Regions from separate parts of the [Clostridium] scindens ATCC 35704 genome, predicted to be linked through region 2. Evidence: a T-box and tRNA genes for the amino acid it is inferred to sense, from the RefSeq annotation. Region 2 holds a T-box; the other holds one or more tRNA genes.

Region 1 (3,411 bases), 940 kb from region 2:
TTAGGAGGTAGAAAAGTATGTCATATGTTGATGAAGTCCTGGAAAAAGTAGTGGCAAAGAATCCAGCAGAGCCGGAATTCCACCAGGCAGTAAAAGAAGTATTGGAATCATTGAGAGTAGTGGTAGAGGCTAATGAAGAAAAGTACAAAAAGGATGCTCTGCTGGAGAGACTGGTCGAGCCGGAGAGACAGTTTAAATTCCGCGTGCCATGGGTAGATGACAAGGGGCAAGTCCAGGTGAACACAGGCTACCGCGTTCAGTTTAACAGCGCGATCGGACCTTATAAAGGAGGCCTTCGCCTTCACCCATCTGTCAACCTTGGAATCATTAAGTTCCTTGGTTTCGAGCAGATTTTCAAGAATTCATTGACAGGCCTTCCTATTGGAGGCGGAAAAGGCGGTTCCGACTTTGATCCGAAAGGCAAATCAGACAGAGAAGTAATGGCATTCTGCCAGAGTTTTATGACAGAACTTTGTAAATATATTGGCGCTGACACGGATGTTCCGGCTGGAGATATCGGAACAGGCGCCAGAGAGATCGGCTATATGTTTGGCCAGTATAAGAGAATCCGGGGCGTATATGAAGGCGTGCTTACCGGAAAAGGCTTAAGTTACGGTGGATCTCTTGCGAGGACAGAAGCAACAGGATACGGCCTTTTGTACCTGACAAAAGAGATGCTGAAGATCAATGGGCATGATATTGCGGGAAAGACGGTTGCCGTATCCGGTTCCGGAAATGTTGCGATCTATGCTACCCAGAAGGCTTTCCAGCTTGGCGCAAAAGTAGTGACGGTCAGTGATTCCAATGGATGGGTATACGATCCGGATGGAATTGACGTAGAAGCATTGAAAGAAATCAAAGAAGTGAAGCGTGCAAGATTGACGGAATACAAGAACTACCGTCCGAATTCAGAATATCATGAAGGACGCGGCGTATGGTCTGTAAAGGTTGACATTGCCCTTCCTTGCGCAACCCAGAACGAACTTCATCTGGAAGACGCAAAGATGCTGGTGGAGAATGGATGCATTGCAGTAGCGGAAGGCGCAAACATGCCTACAACGCTGGAAGCAACGCAATATCTGCAGCAGAATGGCATATTATTCGCTCCAGGAAAGGCGGCGAATGCCGGCGGCGTTGCCACATCCGCTCTTGAAATGTCCCAGAACAGCGAGCGTTTAAGCTGGTCTTTTGAAGAAGTAGACTCCAAGCTTCAGGGCATCATGGTAAATATTTGCCACAATATGGCAGATGCCGCAAAACGCTATGATGCAGAAGGAAATTATGTCATTGGCGCCAATATTGCAGGATTTGAGAAGGTTGTAGAGGCTATGAACGCTCAGGGAATCGTTTAATACAGGTGTATCCTCTGCACCACATAGAATTTATTTTCGGATTTTGTAAAAAAATTAAAAAAAGTGTTGACAATTAATGGATTTCAATAGTATAATAGCAAAGCGGGTTCGAGATAAGGACCCGCAAGAATATGGGATCATAGCTCAGCTGGGAGAGCATCTGCCTTACAAGCAGAGGGTCATAGGTTCGAGCCCTATTGGTCCCATATATACCTAAAATTGCATATGGCGGGATAGCTCAGTTGGCTAGAGCACACGGTTCATACCCGTGGTGTCGCTGGTTCAAATCCAGTTCCCGCTACTGAAAGAAAAAGCCTATAAGCATAGGCTTTTTCTTTTTTGTAATTTTTAAGACAAGCCCTTTTTATGCAATCATCACTATACAAAAAATGTCAAATCATATATAATACAAAACATGTGGAAGAAAAGCGTCAGTCGCATGTAAAACAATACACATAGGAAAAAGAAGCAAAAGGAGGAACATAGATATGCAAACGAAAGGGCGAATTATGCTGATGGTAATTGCGGGCGGCTATCTTGCCTATCTTGGTGGAGGACTCGTCACGGATGCCATGAAAGAAAAACCGGAGAATTATATTCTGTATACAGTCGTAGGGGTGCTGTTTTTAATAATTGGCGCAGCCTGCTGTCTGTTTAACCTGAAGAAGTATATCAAGCATGAATACAGAGATCCGTTTAAGGACGCAATAGAAGAGGATGGGGCGTCTGAAGAAGATGCAGAGCCGTCAGATGATACTGTTTCTGTGGAGGAAAAGGAAAATATTTCCGTAAAGGAAAGCGAGACATCGGATGAATCAGATGGAATAAATTCTTGCGGGGAAGAGCAGACTATCGAGCAGGATAATTCGGGAAAAGAGGATTAGGATATGCGTGTTGGAATGGGATACGATGTTCATAAGTTGACAGAGGGCAGAAAACTGATTCTTGGAGGAGTGGAAATACCTTATGATAAAGGGTTATTAGGGCACTCGGATGCGGATGTCCTTGTGCATGCCGTTATGGATGCGCTTCTGGGGGCAGCGGCACTTGGAGATATAGGGCGGCATTTTCCCGATACAGACCCTGAATACAAAGGGGCATCCAGCATGAAACTTTTGGAGCACGTGGGGAAGTTAGTAGAAGATAAACTTTATGTAATTGGAAATATTGATGCAACCATCATTGTCCAGCGCCCAAAGATGGCTCCTTATATTGAAGCGATGAGAGCAAATGTGGCAAATGTGCTGCATATCGATATCGACCAGGTAAATATCAAGGCAACCACCGAAGAAGGGCTGGGCTTTACCGGCAGTGGCGAGGGAATATCCGCCCAGGCCATCGCAAGCCTGGAAGCGATTGCCAACTATAGTTATGCTGTTGGACCCGAAGAGGGAAGATGCGCCGGATGCGGCGGCTGTCCTCATGCAAGATAGAAGTTGCACGGATCGGCTGCCCTTATGCAAGATAGGAGTTGTAGAGGTTGGCTGCCCTCATGTGTAAAATAAGCGGAAAAGGCCGGCTGATTAGACGAACTTTGAAATAACGAGGATAGGACATTTGAATAAATTGATTTAAAATATTTGAAGGTGAAAAAATGAGATTACGCAAGTTGGAACTTCAGGAACATCAGGCAAGCCAATCGTTATATGAAGAAGTATTCAGCGAGGATAGTGCGAGGTTTGTAGAATATTATTATACAGAGAAAACAAAAGATAACCAGATATATGTGATAGAAGAAGATGGAAAGATTCGTTCGATGCTGCATCTGAATCCCTATTCTTTGTGGGTGAATGGGAGCAGGAAAGATGCTAATTATATTGTTGCCGTTGCTACTCAGAAAGAATACCGGAAGAGAGGGTATATGGCATCGCTTCTTAAAAAATCCCTTGAAGATATGTATCAGGCGGGAGAAGCCTTCACATTTTTGATGCCGGCGTCAGAAAGCATCTATCTGCCCTTTGACTTTCGGACGGTATATGAGCAAAAGAAACGATATTATCGCCAGGAAGAGCCTTCGGAAGACATTTGCATTAAAGAGGCCACGGACGCAGACTGCAAG
Region 2 (3,411 bases):
CGTAGGATAGAAGTAATCCAAATCCTCGGTCTTCTCTGGCCATCCCAATGTTGAGAACGGCCACAGCGCAGAACTGAACCAGGTATCCAGGGTATCCTCGTCCTGGGTGAAATGCGTGCATCCGCACTTCGGGCATTTCTCCGGCACGTCGCAGGATACGACAATATCGCCGCACTCATCGCAGTAGTAGGCCGGAATCCTGTGCCCCCACCAGATCTGCCTGGAGATGCACCAGTCACGGATATTCTCAAGCCAATGCAGATAGATCTTGTCAAAACGCTCCGGCACAAACTTAAGGTCGCCATTCTTGACCGCCTCGATGGCCGGCTTCGCAAGTTCTTCCATCCTTACGAACCACTGCTGCTTAACCATAGGCTCCACCGTCGTATGGCAGCGGTCATGGGTACCTACATTATGAGAATGCGGAACTACCTTTACCAGGTATCCCTGCTCCTCCAGATCCTTAACCATTACCTTTCTTGCTTCATAACGTTCCATTCCTGCGTACTTGCCGCCATTTTCATTGATGGTGGCATCGTCATTCATCACATTGATCTCCGGAAGGTTATGGCGCTTGCCCACCTCGAAGTCGTTAGGGTCATGAGCCGGCGTAATCTTAACCGCGCCTGTACCAAATTCCTTGTCTACATAATAATCCGCTACGATCGGAATCTCCCGGTTCACCAGCGGAAGGATTGCCTTCTTGCCTACCAGGTCTTTGTAACGTTCATCATCCGGATGTACCGCGATCGCGGTATCGCCCAGCATCGTCTCGGGACGGGTGGTGGCTATTTCCAGACAGGCATCGCTGCCTACGATAGGATACTTAATGTGCCAGAAGTCTCCGTCCTGCTCTTCATGCTCTACCTCCGCATCCGAGAGAGAAGTCTTGCACACCGGACACCAGTTGATGATTCTGGATCCTCTGTAAATATATCCTTCTTCGTAAAGTTTGATGAACACTTCCTCTACTGCCTTGGAGCATCCCTCATCCATGGTAAAGCGCTCTCTGTCCCAGTCGCAGGATACGCCTAATTTCTTAAGCTGATCCTCGATCGTTCCTGCATATTCCTCTTTCCACTGCCAGGTCCGCTCCAGAAACTTCTCGCGTCCCAGTTCCTTCTTATCGATACCTTCTTCTTTCAACTGGTTGGTAACCTTTACTTCTGTAGAGATCGCCGCATGGTCTGTTCCAGGAACCCACAGCGCGTTGTATCCCTGCATCCTCTTATAACGGATCAGGATATCCTGCAGCGTATTGTCAAGCGCGTGGCCCATATGCAGCTTGCCGGTAATATTCGGCGGCGGCATCACCGTAGTAAACGGCTTCCTGCTCCTGTCCACCTCGGCATGGAAATACTTGTTCTCACACCATTTCTCATATAACTTAGATTCAATCTCCTTTGGGTTGTAGGTTGTCTCTAACTTCTGACTCATAGTTTCCTCCTCATAAATCGTGTCTTACACATCTCTTCACAGTTTTTTCACATTTTACTGTAATGAAAACGCCCTTTACATTACGTAAAGGGCGATTGTAGTCGCGGTACCACCTTTATTATATAGAAAAAACTTCCTCTATACATCTCATCTTATTCTTTAACGGGAACGACTCCGGGACCATCTAGCACCATTCGGGCGCCCGTATGGATGTTCAACAGTCCGGCTCGAAAGCTACCTTCTGCATCTCTGTCATCAAGCGCCTTTCAGCCTCCGGGCCACTCTCTCTTTCGAAAACGAACTTATGCATACTCCTCTTCTTCAATGCCTTTACGTATAAACTATTGAATATCATAGCCATCGAAAAGTATTTTGTCAAGGAGTTTAAAGAATTTTCAGAAAGTCTTAAGGGTTTGCCGCTACCTTGCGCGCCTTCTTGAAACTGCCATGATTCCAGCCCTCTTGTTCCGTTGGCATTGTGCAAATTTTCCAAATGTTTGTCGAATAATATATAGACCTGTCGAATACACCCATGATACAATAGTATATAGGCAGCGAGCGTGCTGCCTGCTATATTAAGGAATGAATCATCAGGGAGGGATCAATTATGAAATGTCCACATTGTGGCGCAGACTTGACAGGCGATACCTGTGAATTCTGTGGCCAGAAAGTAATCGAAAAAGACCAGGGCAGCACGGCAAATAATACCGCCGCCGGAGGATATGCCGGATATAACCCTAATAATCCAGGCGCCTGGAAGCCATCAGGCCCGCCGCCGGAGAAATGGTACGAGAAGACCTGGGTCATCATACTCTTCTTAATCTTCTTATGGCCGATAGGGCTGTTCCTGATGTGGCGTTATAAGAAGAACTGGGGAAAGGTTGCAAAGATCAGCATCACCATCGTGGTGGCGCTCTGCGTGCTGTACTCCTGTACGTCGCCGGATAAGCCGGATACGGACAAGACAGCCGTTCCTAAGACCACTACAGTCAAGGATACGGCTAAGTCTGAGCCAAAGAAGGACGAACGAAAAGAAGAGATCGTAAAAGAACACTATGAGATCGACCTGTCCGCAGGCAATTATACTGCTGGTAAGGATATTCCGATCGGAACCTATAATATTACAGCAACTTCCGGAACCGGAAATGTATCTTCTTCCAACATGTTCTCCGGCGGACTCAATGAAGTCATGAGCCCGGACGACGACGGAATCTCCCAGCAGTCCTTTAACGGACTAAAAATGAAGAAGGACGTAGTCCTTACGGTCGGCGGGGATGTCGTCATACATCTGATCGCCGAGGATGCGCAGACAGGCACGGTCGCAGCAAGAGGCGAGGCTTCCGGAAGTCCGATAGACCTTCCGGCAGGGAACTACACGGCAGGCACGGAATTTCCTGCCGGCATCTACACCGTGATCGCCACAGGCGGCACCGGAAATGTATCTTCTTCCAATATGTTCGATGGCGGGCTCAACGAAGTCATGGGACAGGAAGGCTTTGGAGTTACACAGTTTAACAATGCCGTCTTCACCGAAGGCGTAACATTAACCGTATCAGGCACTTCCATCCAACTGGTTCCTGTAGGAGAATAATAAGCATATGAAAATCAGCCCTCGCCTTTCACGTAATGTGAAAGGCGAGGGCTGTTGTCATGCTGCCTCTATCTACTATTAAAACTGTCTTGCGCGTCTTCTTAAGACAACCACGGTTCCAGCGCCTAATGCTGCTAACAGTACCACAAGGTACAGAATGCCTTGTGCTTCATCGCCGGTCTTAACCGAGCCATTCGTTCCGGTATTGCCTTTTCCATTGCTTCCATTTCCTGCATTGCCGGATGCTGATGCCTGGTCTGAGAATGTGCATTTTACTTCCTTGCTCATTCCTTCTGCTGTCAGGCCTTCCGCATCGGTAATCATAATCTTAACGGAATAATTTCCATTTTCTGTAACTTTTAATGTAGAGCCTGTCTCTCCCT

What was found. A T-box is a leader RNA that pairs with one kind of tRNA and senses whether it is charged. The one in region 2 lies ahead of HDCHBGLK_RS02865 (valine--tRNA ligase), so its partner is inferred to be a tRNA-Val.
Region 1: it encodes a tRNA-Val, which carries the amino acid that the T-box ahead of HDCHBGLK_RS02865 (valine--tRNA ligase) is inferred to sense. The anticodon was not compared.

The regions. Positions count from the first base shown of each region.
Region 1 covers NZ_CP036170.1:3,264,153-3,267,563, reverse strand. The annotation lists gene gdhA (NADP-specific glutamate dehydrogenase) at 18-1,352, shown strand; tRNA gene HDCHBGLK_RS16800 (tRNA-Val) at 1,486-1,558, shown strand; tRNA gene HDCHBGLK_RS16795 (tRNA-Met) at 1,580-1,653, shown strand; gene HDCHBGLK_RS16790 (hypothetical protein) at 1,841-2,236, shown strand; gene ispF (2-C-methyl-D-erythritol 2,4-cyclodiphosphate synthase) at 2,240-2,785, shown strand; gene HDCHBGLK_RS16780 (GNAT family N-acetyltransferase) at 2,947-3,411, shown strand, end outside.
Region 2 covers NZ_CP036170.1:550,105-553,515, forward strand. The annotation lists gene HDCHBGLK_RS02865 (valine--tRNA ligase) at 1-1,437, opposite strand, end outside; T-box leader at 1,522-1,771, opposite strand; gene HDCHBGLK_RS02870 (hypothetical protein) at 2,045-3,028, shown strand; gene HDCHBGLK_RS02875 (PKD domain-containing protein) at 3,107-3,411, opposite strand, start outside.